One region of the Bacillus sp. DX3.1 genome, then DNA from elsewhere that is predicted to be linked to it. Evidence: predicted binding sites of a transcription regulator. Region 1 holds the regulator's gene; the other holds the start of a gene.
The links. The regulator Rex, encoded in region 1, represses fermentation and respiration genes when NADH is low (regulators of the CRP and FNR family bind a similar motif). The targets are predictions, from matches to a motif close to TTGTGAAATATTTCACAA.

Region 1 (15,982 bases):
AGATAGTAATTAAATCCCGTATTTCCTTTTCATCATCTACAACCAATATGGTTTCTCGTCCCACAGTATCTCCCCCACAACTTTAAAATCCCTACTCTCTATTATAAAAAAACTTCTGAAGAAAAACGCTGCGAAATCCTTAAGATTTTCTGAAGACGCAAAAAAGGTCTAGACTCCCCTAGTCTAGACCTTTCAAAACCCCTTTTTATCTTCGAACGTAAATAAAGTAAAGTACGAATAAAACTCCCAGCACGTACATAATTGGATGAATCTCTTTACGACGACCACTTACAAACATTGTAATCGGATAAAAGATAAAGCCAATTGCAATCCCCGTTGCAATACTGTACGTAAGCGGCATTGAAATAATCGTAAAGAATGCCGGTACTGCAATCTCTAATTTCTTCCAATCAATTTCCCCTAGTGATGATACCATCAAAATCCCTACAATAATTAAAGCCGGTGCCGTTACAGCAGGTGTTACGACACTTAATAACGGTGAAAAGAAAAGTGCTAATAAGAAAAATCCTGCCGTTACGACCGCTGTAAAGCCAGAACGTCCCCCCGCTGCTACCCCTGCAGACGATTCAATATAAGACGTTGTCGTAGATGTACCAAGAATCGCACCGATTACAGTTGCAATTGCATCTGCAAATAACGCTTTTCCTGCACGTGGTAATTTATTATTTTTCATTAATCCCGCTTGATTCGCAACCGCTACAAGTGTACCAGCTGTATCAAAGAAATCGATGAAGAAGAACGTTATAATAACAATCCCCATTTGAACAGTGAAAATATCTCCGAAATGGTTTAACGCTACCCCGAACGTTGGTTCTAAGCTCGGAATTGCACCAACAACAGATTTTGGTGTATCAATTAGTCCTGTTACCACACCAAGAATGGCTGTAAGAATCATCCCATAGAAAACTGCACCATTTATTTTTTTAAGCATTAAAATGATCGTAGTCACTACACCGAAAATCGCAAGTAATGTTGTACCCTTTGTTAAATCCCCTAATCCAACAAGGACCGCATCATTCTTTACAATAATTCCAGCATTTTGAAAACCAAGAAAAGCGATAAATAAACCAATACCAGCTGCTACTGCAAATTTCAATTCTACAGGAATGGCATTAATAATTTTTTCACGAATGCCGGAAGCTGTAAGAATAATAAAGATAATACCTGACATTAATGTTCCGGCAATTGCTGTTTGCCACGGAATCCCCATCGTTAACACTGCTGTATAAGCAAAGAATGCGTTAATTCCCATTCCCGGTGCTAATGCGATTGGATACTTTGCAAAAATCCCCATAATGAGTGATCCAATTGCTGCTGCTAAAGCCGTTGCAACAAACACAGCGCCTGGATCCATTCCTGTTCCTGCCGGTAAGCCCTTAACATTTCCTAACGAAAGCGTTGCAGGATTGACAAACAAAATGTATGCCATAGATAAAAAGGTTGTTAGTCCTGCAATGAACTCTGTTTTGTAATTTGTGCCAAGCTCATCGAACTGAAAATAGCGTTTCATTCTATGTTTCCTCCGTTATATGAGTACTCGTCGTATTATTGCTAACTAGCCCCTCTTTTATCAATAAAAATAAAAAAGGCCTCCATTGCATATACATGGAAGCGTCTGTAAACAAAGGCAATTGTCCCTTACCTTTATTAAAACGCCTCGTAGTCAAGCCATTTACGGTAGCTAGGTAGAAACTTTCGGGCCATATCCCCGATATTATACGACGGCTATAATATTCATTTTTCGTATCAATTACATACTCATATTAACTCACACACATAGATATGTCAATCTAAAAACGAACGTTTTTTCATTAAAACCATTTTTCGTTCGTATAAATACAAAAAAAGACGATTCACCTATACATGAAAGCATAGGTGAATCGTCTTCTACATTATAAAACCTTCTTTATTCCCACTCAATTGTTGCAGGTGGCTTACTCGTTACATCATACACGATACGGTTAACGTGTTTTACTTCGTTTACAATACGTACTGAGATTTTCTCTAATACGTCCCAAGGGATACGTGCCCAGTCTGCTGTCATACCATCGATAGATGTTACCGCACGAATACCTACTGTGTAATCATACGTACGCTCATCACCCATAACACCTACACTGCGCATACCAGGAAGTGCAGTGAAGTATTGCCAAATTTCACGCTCTAGGCCTGCCTTTAAGATCTCTTCACGTAAAATCGCATCTGATTCACGAACGATTTCTAATTTTTCTTCTGTAATTTCACCTAACACACGAATACCAAGTCCTGGACCTGGGAACGGTTGGCGCCATACGATATCATCTGAAATTCCAAGTTCAGATCCTAATACACGTACTTCATCTTTAAATAACGTGTTTAATGGTTCGATTAACTTGAATTGCATATCTTCTGGAAGTCCACCAACGTTATGGTGAGATTTAATTGTTTGTGCAGTTGCTGTACCACTTTCAACGATGTCCGTGTACAGTGTACCTTGTGCTAAGAAGTCCATTCCTTTTAACTTGGATGCTTCATCATCAAATACATAGATAAATTCGTTACCGATGATTTTACGTTTTTGTTCTGGATCTTCGACACCTTTTAATTTGTTCATGAAACGCTCTTTTGCATCCACTTTAATAACGTTCATATGGAAGCCTTCGCTAAATGTTTTCATAACACCTTCAGCTTCTCCTTTACGAAGTAAGCCGTGATCAACGAAAATACATGTTAACTGATCGCCGATTGCTTTATGAATTAATACAGCTACAACAGAAGAGTCTACACCGCCACTAAGTGCGCATAATACTTTTTTATCGCCAACTGTCTCACGAATTTTTTCTACTTCTACTTCAATGAAGTTTTCCATATTCCAGCCTTCAGAACAACCACATACACCAAAGACGAAGTTCTTAATTAAATCATTACCATGCTCAGAGTGACGTACCTCTGGATGGAATTGTACACCGTATAAGTTTTGCTCTTTATTACTCATCCCTGCAATCGGACAAGAATCACTTGTTGCGTCTACTACGAAGCCTTCTGGTAAACCTGTTACTAAGTCACCATGGCTCATCCATACAACTTGCTCTTCTGGAAGATTTGCATATAATTTAGATTCATTCTCTACTTTTAGAACTGCTTTTCCGTACTCACGATGGTTTGCACGTTCTACTTTTCCACCAAAATGTTTTGTCATTAACTGCATACCGTAGCAAATACCAAAGATCGGTAAGCCTAACTCAAAGATTTTTTCATCACAGTGGAATGCATTTTCACCATATACACTATTCGGTCCACCAGAGAAAATAATCCCTTTTGGATTCATTGCTTTAATTTCTTCTGCAGTAATTGTATGCGGATGAAGTTCACTGTATACACTGAACTCACGAATGCGACGTGCAATTAACTGATTGTACTGACTCCCAAAATCTAAAACGATAATCGTATCGTGCTGTTTTTTCAAAATAATCACCCCAACGTTAGTTCTGTATATAAATATTTTCACCAATTTGGCAAAAAGCATTACCAATATAATAAAAAAAGCCAGTCCTCTGCCCTCAGTCTCATAACAAAGAAAAGGCAGGGGTCTGGCTTTATAAAGGTACAAATCCGTCCTTTATAAATATAAGACGCACTGCCTTCATAGTCAGGTTGTTTACGGTAACCCGGTAGAGACTCTCAAACCATATCATTGAGGATATATGAAGGATTGCTTTATATTATCTTCCTAGATTCTAACAATGAAGTATCAATACGGTCAAGAGAGAAAGCGACAAAATTCTACAGAAATTATTTCCCTCTTAAAATCGGCCTTCTCTCAATCGTGCTTTTTTCCTTTCTCACTACAAGTTCGGTAAATCATCAGAAACCCTCATTACCGATGACTTCTCAGTAATTTTAATAAAGCCACCCTATAATGGAATAACTAAAACATGATCTCAATCTTAAAATCAATTAATTCTTCTTTCACTAAAGCCTCCGTTAGCTTAAGTACAATTCTTTACAATCTCTCTTTCAAGGTAAGAAAAAAGCTATCCTATTTATTTATTTTTATTTTATAAATGTATCGCACATCCATTTATAAAATTTTTCCTTCTCTTCAAATTGTGGATAATGAGCTGATTGCTCAAAAGCAATAAATTCTTTTTTATTGGCTTCAATCATATCAAAATATTTTTTTGCTGCATTAGATGAAGTATTATAGTCATATTTACCCATGATAAAATAGAACGGTAATTTAAGTTTTGTTACTATAGTAAGTAATGGATTTTTTAAATCTTTCTTTAACAAAATCTTTTGAGAATAGGATAACCCATAGTTATAACGGATTACATCTAATAAGTTATACTCACTACTGAATAACATACCTATGTTATTATCATCGGGGTTATCAATAAGTCTTGAAGTCCCACCATATTTCATAACATAATTTCGTGGAGTATACGTATCGCCATTTTTGATTTTTTCAGTTAACCCTTGTAAATATAAAACATCATCCGTATTGCCAACATTTTGAGCCTGATTAATAACGTAGTTCAAACTGTCAATCTCGCTTTCTACTGTATCACTCATCTGTCCAATACCAATATATGCTTCATATTTTTCAGGAGCTTTATAGGCAGCTTGCATTCCAATATATGTACCATAAGAATGGCCAATTAGTATTACCTTTTCTTTTCCAAGACGTTCTGATATATAATCCGTCATAGCCAATAAGTCCTCCACCAGTAAGTCTGATGAAAGATTAGAATAGTCCTCAAAAAAATGATATGATTTTCCACTTGCTCTTTGGTCGTAATTAACAACCGTAAAATTGGTTTCCAATAAGTCTTGGTATTTATCGGCATACGGTATTTCCGAACTTCCAGGTCCTCCATGTACAAAAATAATAACTGGATTATCCTTATCATTACCACGTATCATAATTTCATGACCACTTCCATTTATCTCTACTTGTTCTAATACACTTATACTGTTATCACCTTTTATATGCGGAGTCCATGTAGGAAAAAAAAGTGCTATGATTAGTAGTATTATAATAATTACTCCGATACATTTTATTAATTTCTTTATATTTTTCATCTAATTCCTTTCTGCTTAATGCAATCCAAATATATGATTGATCAAAACATGCTCTTATTTAATGTGATGGATATTGATTATTTTGGAAATCCTTATCGCACTAAAGCGCCCATTTCTTGAAAAAGAAAATTAGAATATTATTTATTTTTTAATTCCATATGTTCTTCATTTTCTCCCCATTTTACAGTAAGTTTAATTGTTGTATCTTTATTTAATAATGCTCCACCTTCGCTACTACCATTACCTTTTAAAGTATCTTTATTTACGTCTTCTCCAACTTCATCAAAAATAAACACTGCATTATTTACTTCAAGACGGGTACAGTTTGCAAGTTGCAATGGATTTGAGCATGCATTTTTTTACCTCCTTTCTAAATTTCATTTCATATTTCATACTTCTACTCTACAAATGAAAGGTAATATACTGTAGTGCCGGTAAGTCATTAATAAGTCATAACTATTTTTTAAAAAAATGACAAATTATGACCATTGGCTAATATATATACTTCTTCAAAAATAAGTGGCTATTGAAAAGCTATTGATGCCCTCTTTTATAGCGAAAATCTAAAAGACGATCCACCGTGAGATTTTGTGAATGATGGACCTTATGAATTGCCCATGGAGTAAACAAATTCAAAATAACGTTCCAGTTCGTTGCAATTAAAAAAGAGTGTAGACAAAGTCGATTTAACTTTGTCTACACTCTCTTACTTCAATGTTTCTTATCTTCTATAAGACTCTCTTCCATTGCTTTAATAATAGCAGAAGATCTGTTTTTTACATTTAATTTCGAATAAATGGTAGAAATATAATTTTTCACAGTTCCCACTGAAAGAAACATCTTTTCTGAAATGTCTTTATTGGATAATCCTTGAGTTAAACATTTTAAAACTTTTAATTCTTGATTATTTAAATCATATGGATGATTCATAGAGTTATGGTCAAGTTGTTCCGAGTGTTCGTTATTATTTGATTGTATCTGACCAAACACCTCTTTTGCTAATTGTTGAGGAATGAGGGAACCTCCGTGATACACCATTTTAATTCCTTGAACTAAAAATTCAGGATCAACAGCCTTTAATATATAACCCTCTGCACCAGCATTTAAGGCATTCAAAACGTGTGTAACATCTTGAAAAGTAGTAAGTATTATAACTTTTATATTGGGCCAACGTTTTTTAATTTCATCTGTCGCCTTTACACCATCCATCACCGGCATTTGAATATCCATTAAAAGAATATCAAGGTTTTCCCTTTCGCATAAAGCAATTGCCTTTTCTCCATTTTCCGCAGTTCCAACAATCTCAATGTCAGAAATACTTTCAATCACAATTTTTAAGCTTTTTCTTAAAATCTCTTGATCTTCAACTATTGCCGCTTTAATCATTATAATTACACTTCCTTTGCCATAGGTATGTTACACGTTATCCTCATACCATTATTCAATTTAGAATAAAAGTTAACTGTACCCGCTAATGCCGATATTCGATCTTTCATTGAGCGTAAGCCAAACCCTAAATTCAATTCATTACAACCATTTCCATTATCTTCAATAAGAACAATCAATTCTTCTTGTTCAAACGAAATATTTACTTTAATAAAAGTTGCCTGACCATGTCTTTTCGCATTTGTAAGTCCTTCTTGTATACAACGAATAATGGCAAACTTTATCCTTTCACCGACTTTGGTCACTTCCCCTTCGACATTCAGTTTTATATCCGTTGATGTATGTTTCATAAAATCAACAATCAATTCTTTCACCGATTCAACAAGCGTTTGATGATTCGTTGGCGACATCTGGTGAATTGTTTTTCTCACATCGTTCAATCCATTTCGTGCTAAATCTGAAATCTCTTTTATACTTTTTTCTGCTTCTTTTTTATCTGCCTGATATAGAAAAGGAAGGGCATCTAAACTTGTTATGACCGATGTGAAAATATGGCCTACTGTATCATGCAAATCTTGTGAAACTCTATTTCGTTCTTCCTTAATCGTCAGTTCCTCAATCTTTTTTGAGTAATATTCCAAATCCCTGTTTTTTTCCTCAATAGAGGCAATTAACTCTTTATTAGCGTTATTGACAATGGTCTTCCTTCCTAAATATAACCCAATACCATAAAAAATAGTTGTGTCAACAAAGCGTGCAAAGATATCCTTATCAGTGAAGAGATTGCCGGCCCATGTACCAGCTAAAAAAATTGAGATGTATAAGAAAGGTCCTAACCAAATTAACGGCTTAACTTGACAAGCATAAGCAACAGTAAGGATAGGCACGAATAAAAAACTGTAAGTCTCTGATATTTCATATTGACTGGATAAGTAAATAAACAGAGAACCCGTTAACAACACCTCGGCAATTAAATAATATTGGAATTTTATAAGCCCAGGCCGATAAAATAGATGGGGTATTATATAAGAACAACTAGCCCATAAAAGTAAAACCCACTTTTCCGAACCTGTCGTACTAACGAATATCAAGTAGCCATTAGAAGTAATCCATATCGTACGAATGAGAAATAGAAAATAGTCCAACCAATGCCATTTCCTTTGATCCATTACTGCTTTCATACTTTTATACCCCCCCATTTTCGGCGTCTATACCATCGTTCCTAAAACTACTTCGCCATTTTCGAATCATGCCTGGAGAAGATAAATTGAACTGCACTGCAGTTTCTAAAGGAGACAACCCATTCTCGTTCATATAATTAATTATGTTTAGTTTATCTTCAAGGGAGAAACTTGTATAGCTTTTCTTTAAAGCTTCCAGCCCATGATAATGATATTTTCCCACCCAAAAAGTAATCATTTCAGTACTCGTTTTGAGAGATTTAGCAATAGAATTAATACTTCCCCCTCTTAGTACATCTCCTTTAAAAACAGCAGAGTTTGCCCTACTATACTGTCTACAAATTCCCAATTTATTTGAAACGAGGGCAAACAAATCTCAGTGACTTGGTGTAAAAAGGTTAGAAAAGCGCTTTAATATGCCCAACACTTCTTCGAATAAGAGGGTTTTGTTTTCACGATAGTAGTTGAGGAACAGATAAAAGCAGTACTACGTGAAGAAGGAGTAGTCGAGAAGATAGACATAAAAAAAGAGGCTTCCATTAAGTTCACTGACTTAATGAAAGACCTCTCTAAAATCTCATTAATTAACATCGGTCAATTTTTCGGACATTAAAGATTGTGCGAAGGTTTATAAGCCTTTGTATATCAAGGCTTATAAAGCTTTATTACATCATGCCGCCCATACCGCCCATGCCCATGCCGCCCATATCAGGCATTGCAGGACCATTAGGTTCTGGTTTGTCAGCAACAACTGCTTCAGTTGTTAAGAACATTGCTGCAACAGATGCTGCGTTTTGAAGTGCTGAACGAGTTACTTTTGTTGGATCTACGATACCAGACTCAAGCATGTTTACCCAAGTACCAGTTGCTGCGTTGAAGCCTACGCCTACTTTTTCACCTTTTAAGCGTTCTACAACTACAGAACCTTCTAGACCAGCGTTGATTGCGATTTGACGAACTGGCTCTTCTAATGCACGAAGTACAATGTTAATACCTGTTGCTTCGTCGCCATCAGCTGCTAGACCAGCTACTTTTGTATATACGTTCATAAGTGCAGTACCACCACCTGCAACAATACCTTCTTCTACTGCTGCACGAGTTGAGTTAAGAGCATCTTCAATGCGAAGTTTACGCTCTTTTAATTCAGTTTCAGTTGCTGCACCAACTTTAATTACAGCTACACCGCCTGCAAGTTTAGCAAGACGTTCTTGTAATTTTTCACGATCGAACTCAGAAGTTGTTTCTTCTAATTGCGCACGGATTTGACCAATGCGAGCTTCGATTTGTTCTGTGCTACCTACACCTTCAACAACTGTTGTATTTTCTTTCGTTACAACAATTTTGCCAGCGCGGCCTAAAGATGCAATAGTAGCAGATTTTAAATCACGTCCTAATTCTTCAGTGATCACTTCGCCACCAGTTAAGATCGCGATATCTTCTAGCATTGCTTTACGACGGTCACCAAATCCAGGAGCTTTTACAGCTACTACATTGAATGTACCACGAAGTTTGTTCACTACTAATGTAGCTAATGCTTCGCCTTCTACATCTTCCGCAATGATAAGAAGTGGTTTACCTTGTTGTACCACTTGCTCTAACACTGGTAAAATCTCTTGAATGTTAGCGATTTTTTTGTCAGTGATTAAAATAAATGGATTATCAAGAACTGCTTCCATTTTGTCAGAATCAGTAATCATGTAAGGAGATGCATATCCACGATCGAATTGCATACCTTCTACTACATCTAATTCTGTTGTGAAGCCTTTAGATTCTTCTAATGTAATAACGCCATCGTTACCAACGCGTTCCATTGCTTCTGCAATTAATTGACCTACTTCTTCGTCAGCAGATGAAATAGCAGCTACTTGTGCGATAGAAGATTTACCTTCGATTGGTTTAGAGATTGTTTTTAATTCTTCAATTGCTGCAACAACAGCCTTTTCGATCCCTTTACGAAGACCCATTGGGTTTGCACCAGCTGTTACGTTTTTTAAGCCTTCAAGAATCATTGCTTGCGCTAATACAGTTGCAGTTGTTGTTCCGTCACCAGCTACATCATTTGTTTTACTAGCAACTTCTGCTACTAATTTCGCACCCATGTTTTCGAATGCGTCTTCTAATTCGATTTCTTTTGCAATTGTTACACCATCATTTGTAATAAGTGGTGAACCAAATTTTTTCTCAAGTACAACATTGCGACCTTTTGGTCCAAGCGTTACTTTTACTGCATTTGCAAGAGTGTCGACACCGCGAAGCATCGAACGACGTGCTTCTTCACTAAATTTAATATCTTTTGCCATAATTTTTGACCCCCTTGGATTTTTAAAAATGTATATAATTAACCAATAATTGCTAAAATGTCACTTTCACGTAAAATCAAGTAGTCTGCACCTTCGTATTTCACTTCAGTACCTGCATATTTTGAGAAGATGATAAGATCGCCTGCTGCTACCTCTAAAGCAACACGCTCACCATTTTCAAGCACACGACCAGTACCTACTGCAATGATTTTACCCTCTTGTGGTTTTTCTTTTGCAGTGTCTGGTAATACAATACCACTTGCTGTTTTTTCTTCTGCTTGAACAAGCTCAATTACAACGCGATCACCTAATGGCTTTAGCATGAACAATAACCTCCTCATTTTTTTATGTAAATTTTCTTTATTAGCACTCAGTAGCTCCGAGTGCTAACACACTTATAATAATAAATAATCTAAATTTCTTTTGCAAGTAAAAAAATCATAATTTTTTGCAAATCAATATACAGGCTTTTTCTACCGAATGATTATCACATAGTCGAGCCTTAGCTCACTTTATATTGCATCGGCTTTTCCGCTTCTCGTATGTTACAATAAGAAAGATGCCATAAGTTGTTTTCTCTATAGATACAGCTTTTTCCTGTTTCCTATTTCATTTTCAAGCAAAGATTTACAAAAAAATAATAAAACACACGGTTATTCTGTACTCCTGGCTGGATGTTTACATGTTATCCTGCCTTATTTCATAACATAAGGGCTAGAAAGGATGGTTAACCAATTTGAAGAAACAGTATTGGTGGATTATAGTTACATATATTCTCATGCAATTATCAGGTGTTATTGGATTACCGCTACTTTTAAAAACCGGACTGTACAATAATAGCGGTTTAACACGAGATGAAAAAATACAACTTATGACTGGCCACTGGGCAATTATTAGCTTTCTCATTGCATTATGCATTGTACTGTGGTTACTCAGAACGGATATTCGCGAAAGCCGTTTAGATACAAAACGCGCAAGTATTCCCGCAACAATTGGTTGGATCTTTATCGGATTCTTTTTAGCTTTCTTTTCTCAAACGATTGCTGGTACGATCGAAATGCGTTTGTTAGGTATTAAGCCAGGCTCTGAGAATACAGAGCGTTTAATGGAAATAGCAAGGACCACTCCTTGGTTCCTCATTGTTGTATCTATACTAGGTCCTATTTTAGAGGAAATTGTCTTTAGAAAGATCTTATTTGGCACACTGTATAAAAGGTTTAATTTCTTTATCGCAGCTATCATTAGTTCACTTGTATTCGCAGCTATCCACTTTGATTTTACGCACCTATTGGTATACACTGCTATGGGTCTTGTTTTCGCCTTCTTATACGTGAAAACAAAACGAATTATCGTTCCCATCATGGCTCACGTTGCCATGAATACATTAGTTGCACTATTTCAAGTCGCATTAAGTAATGAGCAAATACAAGAAATGATAAAAGAAGCAGAAAAAATGCAAGGATTTATCGGAGGATTTTAAATATGAGGAACTCACCATTGTTCATGGCAGCACTGTATTTCCTTCTTGGATGTATTTTTACATACTTAGCAATTATTAATGTTGAAGATACAATCTGGAATTTTTATACGCTACTGCTTGCTGGTATGGCGACAATAGATTTTAATTTAGCACTTCGCCTTATCTTAGTAAAATTCAAAACGAAAACAAAAAAAGAACAATAAAAACGCAGGGGGATTTCCCCTGCGTTTTTATTGTGGATAATTTTTCAAAAAGTAAACCAGCGTTTGTAATTCTACAGCTAAATCAATATGATGAATCCTTATATTCTCTGATACATTTAACCGTGCTGGTGTGAAATTCAAAACTCCATGTACGTTTGTATGAGCTAATCGATCTGCCACAGCTTGTGCAACAGTAGCAGGTACTGTTAATATTGCCACTTGTATATCATCTTTCAAACGTTCTTCAAGTTCATCCAAATGATATACAGGAATTCCTCCGATTTCTTTTCCAACTTTCTCTTCATTTACATCAAAAGCCATTTCAATTTTTGTATTATTATTTTTCGTGAAATTGTAATGTAAGAAAGCGGTCCCTAAATTACCCACTCCAATAAGTGCTACACGTGTTATATCATCTTGATCAAGCGTTTCTCGGAAAAACGACAGTAAATAATTCACATTATAGCCGTACCCTTTTTTTCCCAACGCCCCAAAATATGAAAAATCTCTACGAATTGTTGCGGAGTCTACCTTCACCGCTTCACTTAATTCCGCAGATGATACACGTTGCTTACCAGAAAGGGATAAGTTTTGGATAAATCGATAGTATAGAGGCAATCGTTTGGCAGTCGCCTGTGGAATCTTTTGCTGATCCATAAAACCACTCCTCTCCTCCTATCTCTGTTCATGTAATTTGAACAAATACAGAAGTTTAGCACTTAAGACTTTCCTTGTATAATAGAGAGAGACTTCTCTCTTTATTTTAAACTATACACTATTTTTAGTATGATTGAGAAATATAACATGGCAAAGTTAAGAAATTATTTGAGGTGAAAAAATTGATTTTATTACAAGTAAACGGACTTTCTAAATTGTACGGTGCCGAAACAATCCTTGCAAACATTAAACTTGAAGTACAAACAAGAGATCGCATCGCCCTTGTCGGCCGAAATGGAGCTGGAAAATCTACACTATTAAAAATTATTGCAGGGGAACTTTCTCACGACGATGGTGAAATTATAAAACCAAAAGACGTTTCCATCGGTTATTTAGCCCAGAATACCGGTTTAGAAACTTCATTGACCATTTGGGATGAATTATTAACTGTCTTTACGCATCTACAACACATGGAAAAAGAACTTCGAAGGTTAGAGCAAGAAATGGGTAAGAAAGAAAACTTCTCAAACGCTACTACATATGAAAAATTGCTCGCTGACTATGATCAATTGCAACTGGATTATAAAGATAAAGGCGGTTATCAATACGAAGCGGATATTCGCTCTATTTTAAGCGGCCTTGGTTTTCCAGCAGAAACGCATGGAACAACGATTTCCACATTAAGCGGTGGTCAAAAAACGCGGTTAGCTCTTGGTAAATTGCTATTAACAAAACCAGACTTGCTTATTTTAGACGAGCCGACAAACCATTTAGACATTGATACACTAACATGGCTAGAACAATACTTACAAGGCTATCCGGGCGCTATTCTAATTGTTTCCCATGATCGCTACTTTTTAGACAAACTTGTCACACAAGTATATGAAATCTCTAACAAAGAAAGTAGACGTTACGTCGGAAACTACAGTAAATATTTAGACTTAAAAGCCGCACTCTATGAACAGGACATGAAGCGCTATGAAAAGCAGCAAGACGAAGTTGCAAAATTAGAGGACTTTGTCCAAAAAAATATTGCTCGTGCTTCTACAACAAAGCGTGCCCAAAGTCGCCGTAAACAATTAGAACGAATGGAACTGATGACCAAACCATTAGGTGATTCAAAATCAGCATCTTTTCATTTTGATATCGAAAAGCAAAGTGGGAATGATGTGCTACAAGTAAAAGACGTTTCCATTGGATATAATCAAGAACCGATTATTGAACATGTCAATGTACGATTAACACGAGGAGACAGTGTGGCACTTGTTGGACCAAACGGAATTGGGAAATCTACATTACTAAAGTCACTTGTAAATAAAATCGAGACATTAAGTGGAGACATTTCTTTCGGTTCTAATGCCTCCATCGGATACTACGATCAAGAACAGGCAAACTTAACATCATCAAAGCGTGTTCTGAACGAGCTTTGGGATGAATATCCAATGCAACCTGAAAAAGAGATTCGCACCCTACTCGGCAACTTTTTATTCTCAGGAGACGATGTGTTAAAACCAGTCTCTTCCCTAAGCGGTGGACAAAAGGCAAGATTGGCCCTAGCAAAATTAATGATGCAAAAGTCCAATTTACTCATTCTAGATGAGCCAACGAACCATCTCGATTTAAATAGCAAAGAAATTTTAGAAAATGCCTTAATCGATTTTCCAGGAACTCTTTTATTTGTCTCCCATGATCGCTATTTTATCAATCGTGTAACGACAACAGTCGTTGAATTATCAGCAGATGGTGCACAGGAATATTTAGGTGATTACGATTACTATGTGGAAAAGAAAAATGAAATGTTTGAACGGGCAGAATTTGAACAATTAGAAACAAATGCACCCGCCCAAAAACAAATTGCTCAAGAAAAGATAAATTACCTTGAGGAAAAAGAACGTAAAAAGTTAGAACGTCAACGCTCACGAAAAATTGAAGAATTAGAAGAAAATATCGCGAAACTAGAAGAAGAAATTACAGAATTAGAAGATCAACTTTGTCTGCCGGAAGTGTATGCCGATTACGAACGCGCTAGCGAAATTACAACAGCCAAACAAACGATGCAAGAGCAACTAGAAAAATATATGGCAGAATGGGAAGAATTACACGTATAAGCCCTCTGTCGTTCATATACGAAGAAAAAAGGAGATGACTCAAAGTCATCTCCTTTTTTTTAAGTCCAATGCCCGATATGGCACAAAAACAGTTTACTATGTCCCCATATGCTATCGGTAATAGTTCCACTTTATAAAGTGAAACTTTAATCAGTGGGGGTTTTACTGCCCGCAAATAGCGGGATAAATCAGAGATACAGTATAACTAAAATATACATAAGAATATCCTAGTCGAACGTCCGACTTCTTCTGAGTTATCCACAACATTATACACATATCCACCTTTATATTATGAGGGGATAAAATATCTTTTCCACATTATCCACAATTAACATAAAAACTATCCACATTTTATATACACAATAAAAACCCATATTATCAACAGATAATATGGGTTTTATCCACAGGTTGTGGTTAATTTTGTGTATAACTATGCTTCAATATCTAATCCTGGATTTGCGTTCAATGCCAATGTCGCACGCTTTCCTTGTTCATATGCAATCGTTCCAGCTGCTGCAATCATTGCTGCATTATCTGTGCATAAAGATAATGGCGGAATGATTAGCTCAATATTTTCATTCTTTGCAAACTCCTCCTCTAAACGAGCACGGAGTCCTTTATTAGCTGCAACACCTCCAGCAAGGAGCACTTGTTTCACATCATACGCTTCTGCTGCACGGGCTGCTTTCGTTACTAATACATCTATTACACTCGCTTGGAAGCTAGCTGCTAAATCTTCTGGTGCAATGTCTTCCCCGCGTTGTTTTGCGTTATGCACAGTGTTGATAACTGCTGATTTTAATCCACTAAAGCTAAAGTCATAAGAATCTGGTTCGAGCCATGCACGAGGTAAATCAATCGTTGGCTTTCCTTCATGAGCAAGACGATCGATATGTGGCCCACCTGGATACGGCATCGATAACGTACGTGCAACTTTATCGTATGCTTCTCCTGCAGCATCGTCTCTCGTCTCGCCGATTACTTCAAACGAACCATGTTCTTTCATATAAACAAGCTCTGTATGCCCTCCTGATACAACAAGTGACAACAGCGGGAACTGTAACTCTTTTACTAAGCGATTTGCATAAATATGTCCAGCGATATGATGAACACCGATGAGCGGAATATCATGAGCAAAAGCAACCGCTTTTGCTGCATTTACACCAATTAAAAGTGCACCTACTAACCCCGGCCCTTCCGTTACAGCAATTGCATCAATATCTTCAAATGAGATGTTCGCTTCTTTTAATGCTTCCTCTAATACAACTGTGATTTGTTCTACATGATGACGAGATGCGATTTCTGGTACAACCCCGCCAAAACGCTTATGACTTTCAATTTGTGAAGCCACTACATTTGCTACTATTTCTGTTCCATTTTTGACAACTGCTACAGCTGTTTCATCACAGCTCGTTTCAATACCAAGTATAATTGTATTTTTTCCCATTATATATTCACCCACATTACAAGACCATCTTCATAATTGTCTGTATAGTATCGTTTACGAATCCCACCATTTTGGAATCCATACTTTCTGTATAACTTTTTCGCTACTTCATTTGACACTCTTACTTCAAGGGTC
Region 2 (15,982 bases), 2.3 Mb from region 1:
TTCTAATGAGATGACACCTACTATTTTATTATCCTTGATAAATAACCTTGTATACTTCTCTTTCCCATCTTCTTCAACGATAGTTGTATCACATTGTTTTTCATCAACGAATCCAATTGAGAATAAAGATACATCGAATGCATTAAAGATAGTAGTTGGAATTGCTTTCTTGTAAATTGCAGGATTAGAAACCATATTACTTCCTGCAATTTTCCCTTGATCCATTGCGCGTCCCCATAGTCCGCCAATTTCACCATTTACTTCTGCTACATCCCCAGCAGCATATACAGATTCCACATTCGTTTCCATCTTCTCATTGACAACAATACCTCTATTTACATGAATAGGCGTATTATTTGCTAAAGAAATGTTAGGATTGACTCCAATTGAATAAACAACACTATCACAATCTATTAATTGTTCACCGTTCACTTTAATTCCAGTTACTTCTTCTTCTCCAAGAATAGAATCAATAGTCGTATTTACATATACCTTTACTCCGGCACTTTCAATTTTTTGTTTTAATAGAAGAGACATTTTTTCATCTAATTGTCTTCCCATTAGTGTAGCGGCAACTTCTACAATAGATACTTTTTTACCAGCTTTCATGATAGACCAAGCTGTTTCTAATCCTTGTACGCCCCCACCAATGTTTACAACATGCTTTTTATCTTCTAAACATGCTTTAAAGTTATCTGCTTCATGCATGTCTCTAATAGTAAAGACATTTTTTTTATTTATTCCATCTACTGGTAGCCTTCTATTATTTGCACCTGTACAAATTAATAATTTGTAATAAGAAATTTTTTCATTATTTGATGTAACAATATGTTGCTGCTCTGTATCAATTTTTACTACCTTTGTATTTGTGAAAACTGATATATTATTATTTTGGTACCATTTTTCTTTTTTGATTAAAACTTTTTCACTATGTAAATCTGAATATAGCTCTTTTGATAGTTTAATTCTGTTATAGGGTAAAGATGATTCTTCACCAAAAATGAATATATTTGAATCCTTGTCATGGTCTCTAACTATTTTTGCAGCATTTACAGCAGCTACTCCGCTTCCGATAATAACAAAATTCTTTTCCATGTTTTCACCTACGTTTTTCTATTAAATATATAAAATCCATTTTGATTTTTCGACATATGAGCCGCGGCTATGGATAACAAAAGGTGACCGGCACTCGTTTTCTCTCTTTGTTTTCACTATGTCTGGGCAGGAAAAGGATCTAACCGCTTCTATGCATGGCCGGATGCTCTCTCTCACCTAAAAAGAAGGATTTTATGTCGGTTTTTTAATTTGTATTTATATAGAACTTAATAATAAATCTGTGACAAATGTTGTTGCATGTTTGATTCGTTTTGTTTTCTCTTCATCCTTTGGAGAGAATCTTACACGAATAGGGAATTTAACGTGAGTCATACCTGTAGATTTAATAACGTTTGATGTACTTTGTACATTCATGTTTGTTTTATTTAGGTAATCTTGTACTACCTCAATTGCTTCACCACTCCAACCATATGATCCGAATGCAGCTGCAATTTTCCCTTCTAAGTTTATTTCTGTCATTTCTTTTAAAATTTCTTCTAAGTTTCCAATCATATCTCCATATTTAGTTGAAGATCCAATGAAGACTGCATCTGCTTCTTGAATACTCTCTATAATTTCATATTTATCTGATTTTTCAGTGTTGAATACTGTTACATTAATGTTATCTGCTTCGAATATTTCTTTGATAATATTTGCTATTTTTTTCGTATTGTTTTTAATTGTTGTATATACGATTGTTACTTTTTTACCTTGGGTTGTATCCTTGCTCATTTCTTCATATAAATCGATATATTTTTGTACATCTTGACGTAAAATGTATCCATGAGATGGAGCGATCATTTGTACATCTAAATCTTTTAATGCTTCTATTAACGTTCTAACGTATCTTCTATGTGGATGCATAATTGCATTATAGTAGCCAATAAAATCTTCTGTAATATCTACATTCGCTTCATCGCTAAAAATTTCATTATTCGCTACGTGCGTACTAAAGATATCACATGGGAATAAAATTTTATCTTCTACGCAATATGTAATCATCGTTTCTTCTGTATGGAGATATGGGGTTTCTTTAAATTTCAATGTTTTTCCGCCAATATCTAATGTGTCACCATCTTTTACAACTAAGAAATTTCTATTATGCAGCTTATACATTTCTTGTAACTCAGGTACTGCAATTTCTGTGCATACAATTGTAGCATTCGTAGCTCTTGATGCTAATGCTGCTAAACCACCTGAATGATCGGGTTCTGAATGATTCACTACTATATATTGAATTTCTTGTGGATCAATTAATTCACTTAAATATTCTACAAATTCTCTTCCAAACTCTATGTCAACTGTATCAATCACTGTTGGTTTTTCAGTTTTTAGAAGATACGCATTATAAGTTGTTCCTTTTGCTAAGATTAAACGATGAAACGGAACTTCCCTATTATCAATCTTCCCTACCCAATATATATCTTCTGTTAGCTTAATTTCTCTATTCATATTTTTTAATTCCTCCTGATTGTTATCTCTTAACAACACATTTATTATAAAAATTTTCCTAAGATAAAAAGAGGACTTGAATCACATTTTGCAAAAACAAATAAAAAAATACTTTAGTAAATGAAAATCTTTTTCTTTACTAAAGTATTTTTTATTACATATTTATTTTGTAGCCACAAGAACTAAAGCTGGTCCATTCGGTGAATAAGCTACTTTCTCAAAACTGGCATAAGCTTCTACGGACTGAAAACCACACTCTTTTAATATAGGCAGTAATTGTTTTTTTATAATAGGATATAACGGAATACTAGTTGATAATTCTTTATCATCTACATAAATCCATTTTGATTTTTCGACATATAGCCGCGGCTATGAATAACAAAAGGTGACCTGCACTCGTTTTCTCTCTTTGTTTTCACTATGTCTGGGCAGGAAAAGGATCTGACCGCTTCTATGCATGGCCGGATGCTCTCTCCCACCTAAAAAGAAGGGTGTTATGTCGGTTTTTTTATTTGTATTTATATACATTCAATGTTGCAATAAATAATACTCTTTCTCCCTCTAACGTATAATCACGCTTAAATGAGAAATGTTCCTTCTTAAGCACTGGAAATATGAAGTTTTTTTATCTAATACTTTTTCAAAATTTACAATTTGATGGTTGGAAAGTTAATGGACAATAAAGAGCTTGCTTTAATAATTGTAAGTTACATAAAGGCTTTGACTAATAATATTGTTGAAATAAAAAAATAAATGGAATTTAAGGTCTCCAAAACGCCCACTTTTAAAATCGAAATATTTCTACCATAAAGGAGTATGGATCGTACCAAACTTGGTATAAAGGCAATGGTAAACCACGGTGATACAATTAAAGTAGCAATTACAAGTAAAGAATGATACCCCCATGAAACAAAGCGATACGTTGGATTCTTTTTTTCACGAATCATCGTTTTTACATAAAACGTACTTCCCATAAAATATAAAAATGATATAGTCGCAATCACCCATATCTTCTCATCAACTGTTTTCATTGTGAAATAATAACTAATTATTCCCCCTATACAAAACAAAATAATAGCACATATATCATTTAATAAAGCTCGTTCGTTTTTTTGACGAGAATAATAAATATTTATGAAAAAACATGGAATCATGATAATAGAAAAGAACACAATACGCCATTCATACATAAGAGCAATGATCGCACATACAAAGGCCACACTAAAATAAAGAAAGAAACAATGTAAGTAATACTTCTTTCGTGGTTGTTTTACGTACATTAATAAAGGATACGTGGCTAAATATACAAACAGCCATGCTAAAAAGAGTGGTATGTGATACCACGTCCCTTTACCAATTAAAATCCCCAAAACAAATGGAATAAGCAACATTCCCCATGCTCCATGCTGCTTTGGAATAATTAACTTCATTCTTTCAACACCTCACACTCAAAATTTTTTATCAACAATGTCATATACTGATACTTACAAAAAAATTCATATGATGAACTCTATAAAGTGAAACTTTTATCAGTGGGGATTTTCTTCATCCCCCACTGATTATTAGCCCTCACCAATCGGGCTTTTACGGGCAGTTTATCCCTCCACCTATCTTCTTTTGTTTCCTTAGAATCTTGAGGTGGGAGTATTACTGCCCGCAAATAGCGGGGGAAAATTTTGTAGAAGTGATATTTCAAATAGTTTTTTCATAATAATTTGCTACTGAATCAAACAAAGAGCTTGAGAACAATGTCTATATAGAATAAATTCCCCATACTCTCTCTTCCATTAAGGATAAACTACGCTGAAAAAGGATACTGTGAATAAAATCACTGCATTATGTTTTTATACCTTTTATTTTATAAAGTGAAACTTTTATCAGTGAGGGGTTTTTTCATCCCTCGCCTAACTTCCTTGCTCCCGCTGAATTTTGAGGTGAGGGTATTACTGCCCGCGAATGGCAGGATAAACCTATTAAGTTCTAAAGCAATATCCACAAAAATCATTTAATAGACAATACTAGTTTATTAAAAACAATTCACATTTCCCATATATACGAATCATTAATTTTATATTGTTTTATAAGTACTATACTTTTTTGATATCCTTGCAAAACAATTCTATATGTAGTATTATTTCAACGTCACAAACACTACATATCGATAAGGAGTGGATCGAATGAATCCATCAAGTAGAATAAAAAAACAACCGTGGGATAATTTATGGACAACATTTAACACTATTGTACAGGATAACGATCAAGATTTAATGCAAGAAAATGCAAATGTCGACGGTCGGTCTCCAATGGGAATGATGGGAACATTTGCATCTGAGAGTGCAAAATATTATGCGATGGAACAATTACTTTCTGAACAAGTGAAAAAAGCGATAGATCAAAATATTTTATATCCGCACGATTTAGATTTTTATGCAACGGGTACGACAACATGCTCACAAATTCCATTAGCACAAATACTAGAAAAAGGGTTTCATACAGGTCATGGACATATGCGACAACCACAAGATATCAAAAGTGCGTTGGCGCTCTCTTCTATTATTTTTCAGGCAAATCAAAATATGCAGCACGGTGGACAATCCTTTGCACTGTTTGATATGGATTTAGCACCCTATGTGAGAAAAACGTTTGAAAGAAATAAAAAACGTTTAGAGACGTACCCATTAACAGCCGAGCAAGTAGAAGAGTTTGCGTGGAGAGAAACAGAAAACGATACGTATCAAGCTTGCGAAGCGTTTATTCATAATTCTAACAGCATGCATAGCCGCGGTGGTGGACAAGTACCGTTTGTTTCTATTAACTACGGAACGGATACATCAAAAGAAGGAAAATTGCTAATTAGACAGTTATTACGAGCAACCCAAGCTGGGTTAGGAAAAGGAGAAACACCAATCTTTCCAATTCAAATCTTTAAATTAAAAAAAGGTGTGAATTTTGAAGAAAGCGATCCGAATTATGATTTATTTGAACTAGCATTAGAAACGACAGCGAAACGATTATTTCCTAATTTTTCGTTTTTAGATGCACCATTTAATGCAATGCATTATGATGGTCGCCCTGAAAGTGAAGTGTGCTATATGGGCTGTCGTACCCGTGTGATGTCTAATATTCATGGAGAAGAAACAGCCATTGGAAGAGGAAATTTATCGTTTACGTCTATTAACTTAGTAAAGTTAGCATTAATAAGTGACTCAAAAGAAGTATTTTTTGAAGCATTGAATCATTATGTAGATCTCGGCATTCGCCAGCTACTAGAAAGATTTGCTTACCAATCTACAAAAAAAGCAAGGGATTTTCAGTTTTTATATTCACAAGGAGTATGGCGCGGTGGTGAAAAACTTCAACCAGAAGATTCTGTTGCTGAAATTTTGAAACAAGGTACGTTAAGTATCGGCTTTATTGGTCTGGCAGAATGTTTAGTTGCGCTAACAGGAAAACATCATGGAGAAGACGAAGAATCATGGAATCTAGGATATGAAATTGTTACATATATGAGAAAGAAAATGGAGCAAGCAACGGAAGAATATCAATTGAATTTTTCATTAGTCGCAACCCCTGCGGAAGGATTATCAGGAAAGTTTATAAAAAAAGATCGAGATGAATTCGGGATCATTAGCGGTGTAACAAATCATAACTATTATACAAACTCATTTCATATCCCGGTTTACTACTCCATTCAAGCGCTTGATAAAATTCGTTTAGAAGGACCGTTTCATACACTTTGTAACGGCGGTCATATTACATATATTGAATTGGACGGAGCAGCAATTCATAATCAAAAAGCATTAAAGCAAATTGTGCAGGCAATGGCGCAACATGGAGTTGGATACGGCTCTATTAATCACCCGGTGGATCGCTGTAAATGCTGTGGCTATAATGGAGTGATTGAGAATGAATGCCCAGGCTGCGGGAATGAAGATGAACACCATATTGAAAGAATCCGCCGTATTACTGGATACCTTGTCGGGGACATGTCGAAATGGAACAGTGCGAAGCGTAGTGAAGAAGCGGATCGAGTGAAACATAAATGAGAGTAATGAATATTATTCATGATAGTGTTGTAGATGGAGAAGGACTTCGGACAGTTGTGTTTTTTGCGGGCTGTCCGCATCATTGTTTTGGCTGTCATAATCCAAAATCTTGGAATCTTTGTAATGGTACTGAGATGAGTGCAGAAGAAATTATAAAAGAGATCGCAACAAATTCGCTGACTGATGTAACATTTTCAGGTGGAGATCCATTTTTTCAAGCTGCCGAAGTGAAAAAAGTGGCAAAGGCTGTGAAAGGTTTGAAAAAGAATCTATGGATTTACACTGGTTATACGTTAGAAGAGATACAGAATTCGCGAAACAACGATATGATAGAGTTGTTACATTATGGAGATGTTTTAGTTGATGGAAGGTTTGAACTCGAAAAAAGAGATTTGACACTTCCATTCCGCGGGAGCTCCAATCAACGTATTATAAGATTAAAACAAAAACCATCTATTTGAATATATTATCTCTTAAATAAACTAAGAAAAGACATAGATTGTATTTATAAAGTGAACCTTTTATCAGTGGGGGTTTTCTTCATCCCCCGCCTATCTTCTTTGTTTCTCTCTGAATCTTGAAGTGAGAGTATTACTGCCCACGAATAGCGGGATAAAATTACTGATGATGAAATTAACACATTACAAGTGATATATATCACCACGTGGATGCAAAATTATTGATATTCTTAATCCAGATACTAAATTTAAACTTTATGGAGGCATTCATATGGAACATACATTTACTGAGACTTCTGTTATTGGTGAGATTGTTACAAAATTTCCAAAGGCTAGCGATCTTTTTAAATCATATAGAATAGACTTTTGTTGTGGTGGTAATAGACCACTTATCGACGCTATTAATGAAAGAAATTTATCAGCAGAAGAGGTTTTAACAAAGTTAAATACTCTTTATCATGAAACAAAACTATTAAACGAATCGGAAATTGATTGGAAAACTGCTTCTTATAACGAATTGATTGACTATGTTGTGAATAAGCATCATCGCTATTTAAATGAAGAGTTACCACTGTTAAGTCCATACGTGACAAAAGTGTTACGTGTTCATGGAGCAGGACAACCTCATTTAGCTCAAATTCACAAGTTGTTTCATGAATTAAAAACTGAATTAGAGCAACATTTAATTAAAGAAGAAACAGAAGATTTCCCATTAATTTTAGCATTTGAGCAAAATCCAAGCGATGAAAATTATGTAAAATTACGCAAAGTAGTGGATGAATTGGAAAATGAACATAACCATGCTGGCGATATTATTAAAGAACTTCGTAAAATTACAAATGACTTTACTCCTCCAGTAGGTGCTTGTGGTACTTATCGTCTTGTCTATCAGCGACTTGAAGCTCTTGAATCCGATTTGTTCCAACATATTCATTTAGAAAATAATATTTTATTTCCACGTGCAATTGCAAAAGCTTAAATAAGAAAAAAGGTGAACCCTTAACTTGAGAGTTGTGGGGGATAACTTAAAAGGGGGCCATCCCCCTTTTCTTAGTTCCCTTCGTATAAAAAAATGGGACATGAGTAAAAAGTGCTCATGTCCCATTTTTTATACGTTTTTTTTCTGTTTTCGTAATGCTTTTGGAATGTATACACAGAAAGGTTCACTTTCCATGTAATCTCCAGTCATGGCAAAAGCTCTGGAACGAGATCCTCCGCAAACATATCGAAACTCACAAACCCCACACTTTCCTTTATACTTGTCCGGATTACGCAAGTCTTGGAAGACAGGGGAGTTTCGATAAATATCAGCTAGTGGTGTTGTTCGAACATTCCCGGCTTTGATAGGTAATAACCCACTTGGATACACATCTCCAATATGAGAAATAAATACAAAACCGTTTCCATCATTCACCCCTTTTGGAGCACGTCCAAGCCCATTAATCTGCCCCGTCATTCCAGTCATCAATACATCCTGATATTGAATAGCCTGATCTATTTTTTTATTTTCTCTCATTTTTTGTTGAATAACAACACGTCTATAGTGCTGAGCAGCTGTTGTTTTAATATCAAAAGAGACCTTCTTACTTAATTGATATAGCCATTGGAATACCCTTTCATGCTGAGCTGGTGAAATCATATCTGTTTCCTTGCCGCGCCCCGTTGGCACTAAGAAAAATACACTCCAAAGCACACAATCTAATTCCTCTACTAATTTTGCCATATCTTCAAGTACATTCACATTATAATTAGAAACAACAGTATTAATTTGAATAGGAATTTTCAATTCATGCAAATAACGAATCGCATTCATTGTTAATTCAAATGACCCCTCTGTCCCCCTAAAATGATCATGTATTTCAGCTGTTGGCCCATCCAAACTAAATGCCCATCTAGCAAGCCCTACTTCTTTTGCTTTTTGAATCGTTTCTTTCGTAACGTTTGGAGTAGCACTTGGTGTCATGGATACCCGAACACCTTTTTTTATCGCATAATCTGCAATCTCATATACATCCGGACGCATTAACGGATCACCACCGGTAAAAACAAGCATCGGATTATCCATTTCATATATATCATCAATTAGGTTTTTTCCTTCTTCAAATGTTAGCTCAAGAGGATGCCGATGATATTGAGCTTCCGCACGACAATGAAGACATTTTAATTGGCATGCTCTTGTTAACTCCCATATCACAATGAATGGATTTTTGTTAAAATCACGATTAATCAAGATTAAACCCTCCTATCGATTTATATTCTAATTGTAAAGTTATATAGACATTAATGTTGTGAGATACATCACGAATAAAATTCTCATTATAAAGTGAAACTTTTATCAGTGGGGATTTCTTCATCCCCCACTGATCATTAGCCCTCACCAATCGGGCTTTTACGAGCAGTTATCCCCCACCTATTTTCTTTATTTCTATCTGAATCTTGAGGCGGGAGTCTTACTGCCCGCGAATAGCGAGATAAATTTGTAAAAAAATGTTCACACTTTCTATCACAAATGTGATTTTTATTACTGTTTCATTTAACGGCTTGATATAACTTTATTATAGAAGGAATATGCCTGAAATTATTAAGGAGTTGTATATATGAAAGAAGAAATGATTAAAAAACATTTACGGGGAGTCTCCCTCTTTAAAGAACTTTCAGAAGAAGAACTTCAGCCATTTGTGGATATTTCACAAATGCGAATTTATAAAGCGAAGTCATTTGTATTTATGCAGGGTGACATACTTGACCGTGTGTTTTTTATCCACTCAGGTAGGGTGAAAATTCAAAAAACGGATGTAACTGGAAAAGAACAAATTGTTTCTGTGCTTCAAGCTGGAGAAATGTTTCCCCACGCTGGTTTCTTCCGAGAAGGTACCTTCCCCGCACATGCCGAAATACTTGAGTCCGCACAATTAATTGTTACTCCAATCGCTGATTTTGAGAAAATTTTGATTCAGTACCCTGAACTATGTATTAAATTGTTTAAGGTTCTTGGAGAGAAAATTGTGGATCTTCAGAACCGATTAGAAGAACAAATTCTTCATGATACATACGAACAAATTATTATGTTATTACTTCGCTTATGTAAATCAAATGGTACACAGATAAATGATACATATACATTAACGACCCATTTTACAAATCGAGAACTCGCCAATATGATTGGAACATCAAGGGAAACGGTTAGTCGCACAATTAATCAGTTAAAAAGAAAGAAATTAATTCATATTGATGAAAACGGCTGTTTCATTATTATTCCAGAGAAATTAGAAGAAGAAATCATCTGATCGAATACTAATAAATAAAAACCACCTTAATAGTTCAATATTACATAGATAAAGAATAATACGTTCAATAACTAAAGAGAAAAACAAAAAACAGGCTGTCGATAATTTTTTCGTAAGCCTGTTAATCGCTAATTATGATTATCGCTACTTTAAAATAAGAAAATCAGTATCCCCATAATAAATAGATTGGGGGTTCTTTTGTTGAATAAAATTTTCTCTTTATTACAAATAGTATCATTCAATTCTTTCTTTTGAGTTCTATATAAATCCATTTTGATGTTTCGACATATAAGCCGCGGCTATGGCTAACAAAAGGTGACCTGCACTCGTTTTCTCTCTTTGTTTTCACTATGTCTGGGCAGGAAAAGGATCTGACCGCTTCTATGCATGGCCGGATGCTCTCTCCCACCTAAAAAGAAGGGTTTTATGTTGGTTTTTTAATTTGTATTTATATATATCAACACTCCTTTTATGCAACGTACTTTCTTAACGCGACCTAGTTTTCTCTTCAAATTTTCCGCTTGGTTATTTTTATGAGCCTCATTCATTTTAACTCCAATTTTCGATTTTTTAGCAATTCTTTATTTGATTCCCTTATCAAAGTAAGTAAAAAAATTGATTGGATTATTAAAAAATCACACATGTACTTTTTTAAAAAATCTTTTAAAAAGTACATGTGTGATTTACCTCACAACCTATTCATTATCTCTATGTTACATTATTACTGAGAATTAATATCACTTGTTTCCGAGGTGAGAATGATGACAAAGATGATTGATTTTAGTCAAACAGTTTGCGATTTGGCTATCGAATACCCTGAAATCATCCCTATCTTAAAAGAGCTAGGCTTTGAACATATAACGAAACCCGGCATGCTGCAAACGGCCGGCCGTGTGATGACTATTCCAAATGGATGCCGAATGAAGGGAATTTCGTTCGATATAGTAAAAAAAACTTTTAAAAATAATGGATTTAACATTAAAGAATAGAGGAGAGTCCTTATGAGCGAGATAATTAACAATCGTGAACAAGAAAGTATGAATAAATTTGAACGCCAGGCAATCTTAAAGGAGATTATTAAAAATCTTCATAATGGAAAAAGTGTAGAAGAAGTAAAAGCACAATTTGAAGAAGCAGTCGGGAATATTACCGTTGCGGAAATTTCAAAGCTTGAACAGGCACTCATGGAAGAAGAAGGAATTCCAGTGGAAGAAGTACAACGTTTATGCTCAGTGCATACAGCTATTTTTAAAGGTTCCATTGAAGAAATCCATAGATCCGATAAACCCGAAGACGAACCTGGACATCCAATTCATACATTTAAGCTTGAAAACAAAAAAATCGATAAGCTTGTTAACTTCAAGCTTCAACTTCACTATGAACGATTCGAAAAAGAAGATAGTGAAGAAAACGTCTATAAACTAATCGAAGATTTAAATCTGTTGCTGGATGTGGATAAACACTACAGCCGCAAAGAAAATTTACTTTTCCCTTATTTAGAAAAATACGGAATTTACGGACCGACACAAGTAATGTGGGGGATCGATGACGTCATTCGTAACGCCATTAAAGATGTTAAACAAAAATTAACAAACTATAACGGAGATAAAAAGACAGTCTTAGACGGCGTTTACTTTGTCATCCGTGAGGCAAGTGAAATGATTTTTAAAGAGGAAAATATTTTGTTTCCGATGGCACTTCAAACTCTTACGGAAGACGAATGGATTAAAATCGCTCATGAAAGTGAGGAAATCGGCTATTGCTTAACAGGTCCTGCAGGCGTATGGAAACCTGAAAGAAAAGCGATACAAGAGCAGGCTATGTCTGAAGGATTCATTCGTTTAGAAACAGGTATACTATCTTTAAAACAATTAGAGCTAATGTTGAACCACTTGCCTGTGGATATTACGTACATTGATCAGGATGATGTTGTACGCTACTTCTCTCATGGAAAAGAGCGGATCTTTGCTCGCACAAAAGCGATAATCGGCAGAACAGTCCAAAACTGCCATCCTCCAAAAAGCGTTCATGTCGTTGAAAAGCTCTTAGAAGACTTCAAATCTGGAAACAAAGATTGTGAAGATTTCTGGATTAAGTTCAAAGATAAATATGTATACATTCGTTATTTCGCTATACGGAGTGAAGATGGAGAATACATGGGCGCCCTTGAATTCACACAAAATATTAATCCAATTCAAGAAATCCAAGGAGAAAAACGCATTCTCTCATAAGTTGAGATTGTCACAAGTCCCTTGATCTTTCCTCCTTTTGGAATAGTATTTTGCCAATGCAAAAAGACCTTCCGGTGAGATAAGAATTATTGCAAACTTCATTAACAATAATTCTTATAACCCGAAAGGTCTTCTGTGATATTTAAAGCAAAAGTTTCTTACGAATTTAATACTGAAAATACCGATTTTTATCAAGTATACGCATTTACTTATAGTTAATTACATTTCAAAAACTAAATCCTACAATTTATTAAAAGGACCCGTCCATCCTAACTAATTTTTATATAGTATTGGCGAAAGTCTCTTTATATCATATTCCTCTATGCGCCATTGATTTTCTCCATGTTTTTTCATGTTTACAGTTACAACTTCTTCAGTATCAGATGTTTTTGCTTCAGGTAATTGAGATGAAGTGAAATCAAATAAACGTTTCACTAATTCAGGATAAGAAATATTAGGATTCTCATTTCTAATTTTGTTACGCTCACTTTCTACTTTTATTTGCAAGTCAGAAAGCACAATAGGTTTCGATTTTATTTCGACTTCTGCTGTATCGCTTCCTGGGTTTACAGATAATACTTTCGTTTCAAATTTCACATTTTTTTGAAGTGCCGCCTTCAAATTTTTGAAGTAATTTGTAAATGATTGTTCATCAATACTAGAGTAAGTGTAAGAACCTGAAAGGGATGACGTTTTAACTGAGTTTTCTATCATGCTTGCAAATTGCTTACCATCTTCACCTGTTAATTCATTCATTTTTTCTAAATCTTTATCGTAAAAACCCGCATTTAAGTATGCAGCTAACGCTTCAGCTGGTCTATTCAAATCTTTCGCCTTCTTCACTAGCTCTTTACCATCAATTGTAAAATTAGTTTTCTCTAGTTTTTCTTTATCTGGATCCACACGATATTTTTTGTATTCAAGTTCATAGGAAGGTGCCTCTTTAACATCGAAATACAGCGTACCAGATACTTTTCTCCCTTTATCGATTTCTTCATAATTAAGTAGATCCTCGTCATTAGAATCGTATAGTTTCATTTTTTCGTCTTTTATGTACAATGAGAAATCCTCTTCCATTAATAACAAAGGTTTATCCCCTGTATTTTTAATATTCACTTTCACTTTAAGGATACGCTCATTTATTGATTTTTCGTATCTTTCTGGTAAAGCAAATTCCGCGTTTTCAAATTCCAATTCATAGCCTTTTTCCTTCGTCTTTTCTCCTACTTTTTTTACTTTTGCCGTATTGTCCTGTTTTACTTCTTTTGAACTTTCTGTTAAATTACAACCACTTACAACCCCTACTGTAAGTGCTGCTGCTAAACATGCTCCTGTGATTTTCTTAAACTGCACAACTATCTCTCCATTCTCCCTATTTGTAGGATATTTTGCAAGATTATCTATATTATATCATTAAATCTGTCTGTATTTATTTCTTAATATATCGAATTTAAAACGTTGTAGTTCTTACTTTAAAATTTTGAAATTAAAATAGGTGTAGAAACTTATGACATGTATTACTTACTTTTAACCCTTTGGAAAAATAAAAAGAAAACAAAGGTAAGTTATTAAGGTACTCAATTGAGGGTTATGGTGCAAGGAGTGTATTTATTTGAAAAAGGTATATAGATTCCTAATGAAATCTGTTCTTATGTAGCCGTTCCAAATAGTTGATGAATTCACTTCACTTGATTTTGGACACAGTTGTCCTGTAAAGCAAGTTGTCCTTTTTTAAAGTACTAGTATTAGTATGGATTTGGGTCAATATCTTGGTCACAAAAAATTTAGATTCAAGCTTATATAGTTCCCTCCTTTCACACTTTCTAGTGGAATCTTACATAACAGGCTAAACATTGTAAATCACCTTACGATTATTGGAATACATGAAGAATTTTACTTATTTCTTTGAAAATAAAAGTTGAGAAAGTATTCATATTTATGTGGCCTGATATAGTAAATTTGAGATTAGTATAACCACTGTCCTTAAAAACATGGAAAAGCCGATACTTGTTTTTCATCCAAATATCGGCTTCCTCTTCTTTAAAAACATCTATTATTCACTTTTCTTATTGAGTGTAAAACAAATATTTTCCCACTCAATAAGCTTTACCAAACGATGTTCTTGTTGCATCTATAAATTGCTGTAACGGCGAGGTTATCCACTTATCCTTATGCCAAGCAATTTGTGTAAAAATAGGAGCAATTGTACTTCCTAAAACTAACTCCTTCATTGTACCTTCTTGTATATCTTTTTCTACTACCATTGCTGGTAAAATCGCTATGCCTAGCCCTGCAATTACACATTGCTTAATTGCTTCCACACTAACAAACTCAATTTTATTTATAGGATATACGCCTTCTGCACGGAATGATTCTTCAAATATAGTACGATACGAACAGCCAAGTTCTGTTAATAAAAGCGTTTCGTTTTCAAAATCTTTTGTGGAAATTGTAGATTTCTCAAGTAAAGGATGATTAGGAAAAACCACTATTTTTAATTCCTCTTTGATAAGCGACTCTATATGTAAAGCATCTTCTGTTTTACATTCATCTAAAATAAACGCAAGGTCTAGTTTCCCTTCCATCAGTTGCTCTTTTGCATCCTCATTTGAATGCGCAGGCTTAAATATAAGCTTTATTTGAGGAAATTGTGCCTTAAACTCCTTTAAAATTGAAGGAAGTCGGTATGTACATTGACTTTCTTGCGCGCCAATAATTAATGTACCTGATATTTCTTCATCCTCTTTCACAGCCATTTTAGCCTCATAACTTAGCGCAATCATTTTATCTGCATATAGTTGAAACTTTCTTCCCGCTTCAGTCAAAAAGAGACGCTTACCTAGTCGCTCGAATAATGGTGTACCCAGTTCCGCCTCTAATGCTTTTATTTGAGCAGTCACACTCGATTGAGCAAAGTTTAATTTCTTCGCAGTCTGCGTAAAGTTTAAATTTTCTGCAGCAGTTTTAAATGTAATTAATTGTTTTATCTCCAATGCCATTCCCTCTTTTCAATCGATATTTCCGATTGATTTCATCGAAATAATCCTCTTTGTTGATTGATATATATATTGTAAGATAAGAATCATTAACAAACAATATTAACACACGTTACAAATTGGAGGTATTTCATATGAAAGCACTTTGTTTCAAGGAATTCGGAAATGCTGATGTATTAAAATATAAAGAAGTGTCAGACCCAATTATAAATCCGAATGAAATTCTTGTTCGCACAAAAGCGATTGGCTTAAATTTTGCTGATATATATAGACGTAGAGGTGCTTATCATCTCGCAGGAAAACCACCTTATATATTGGGTTATGAAGGGTCGGGAATTGTAGAGCAAATAGGTAGCGAAGTAACTAACGTCAATATTGGCGACCACATTGCATTTGCAGATGTCCCATTTGCAAATG

Region 2: QRE67_RS15765 (DUF1858 domain-containing protein) is a predicted target of Rex. The motif match lies at 11,015-11,032, and genes of this name have one in related genera.

The regions. Positions count from the first base shown of each region.
Region 1 covers NZ_CP128153.1:274,553-290,534, reverse strand. Annotated here, with positions in the region: gene QRE67_RS01615 (response regulator transcription factor) at 1-64, opposite strand, end outside; gene QRE67_RS01610 (NCS2 family permease) at 206-1,531, opposite strand; purine riboswitch at 1,662-1,763, opposite strand; gene guaA (glutamine-hydrolyzing GMP synthase) at 1,928-3,466, opposite strand; purine riboswitch at 3,627-3,728, opposite strand; gene QRE67_RS01600 (alpha/beta hydrolase) at 4,054-5,085, opposite strand; gene QRE67_RS01595 (hypothetical protein) at 5,223-5,423, opposite strand; gene QRE67_RS01590 (response regulator transcription factor) at 5,797-6,471, opposite strand; gene QRE67_RS01585 (sensor histidine kinase) at 6,477-7,652, opposite strand; gene QRE67_RS01580 (helix-turn-helix domain-containing protein) at 7,657-7,890, opposite strand; gene groL (chaperonin GroEL) at 8,318-9,952, opposite strand; gene groES (co-chaperone GroES) at 9,991-10,275, opposite strand; gene QRE67_RS01565 (CPBP family intramembrane glutamic endopeptidase) at 10,689-11,432, shown strand; gene QRE67_RS01560 (YdiK family protein) at 11,435-11,635, shown strand; gene QRE67_RS01555 (redox-sensing transcriptional repressor Rex) at 11,663-12,292, opposite strand; gene QRE67_RS01550 (ABC-F family ATP-binding cassette domain-containing protein) at 12,475-14,400, shown strand; gene tsaD (tRNA (adenosine(37)-N6)-threonylcarbamoyltransferase complex transferase subunit TsaD) at 14,831-15,847, opposite strand; gene rimI (ribosomal protein S18-alanine N-acetyltransferase) at 15,847-15,982, opposite strand, start outside.
Region 2 covers NZ_CP128153.1:3,169,842-3,185,823, forward strand. Annotated here, with positions in the region: gene QRE67_RS15725 (NAD(P)/FAD-dependent oxidoreductase) at 1-1,095, opposite strand, end outside; gene QRE67_RS15730 (FprA family A-type flavoprotein) at 1,312-2,547, opposite strand; partial or broken gene QRE67_RS28705 (SAM-dependent methyltransferase) at 3,074-3,204, opposite strand; gene QRE67_RS15735 (YwiC-like family protein) at 3,255-3,977, opposite strand; gene QRE67_RS15740 (anaerobic ribonucleoside triphosphate reductase) at 4,725-6,593, shown strand; gene nrdG (anaerobic ribonucleoside-triphosphate reductase activating protein) at 6,590-7,054, shown strand; gene ric (iron-sulfur cluster repair di-iron protein) at 7,323-8,030, shown strand; gene QRE67_RS15755 (TIGR04053 family radical SAM/SPASM domain-containing protein) at 8,160-9,281, opposite strand; gene QRE67_RS15760 (Crp/Fnr family transcriptional regulator) at 9,649-10,338, shown strand; gene QRE67_RS15765 (DUF1858 domain-containing protein) at 11,100-11,327, shown strand; gene QRE67_RS15770 (DUF438 domain-containing protein) at 11,340-12,569, shown strand; gene QRE67_RS15775 (DUF5105 domain-containing protein) at 12,843-13,922, opposite strand; gene QRE67_RS15780 (LysR family transcriptional regulator) at 14,666-15,562, opposite strand; gene QRE67_RS15785 (quinone oxidoreductase family protein) at 15,700-15,982, shown strand, end outside.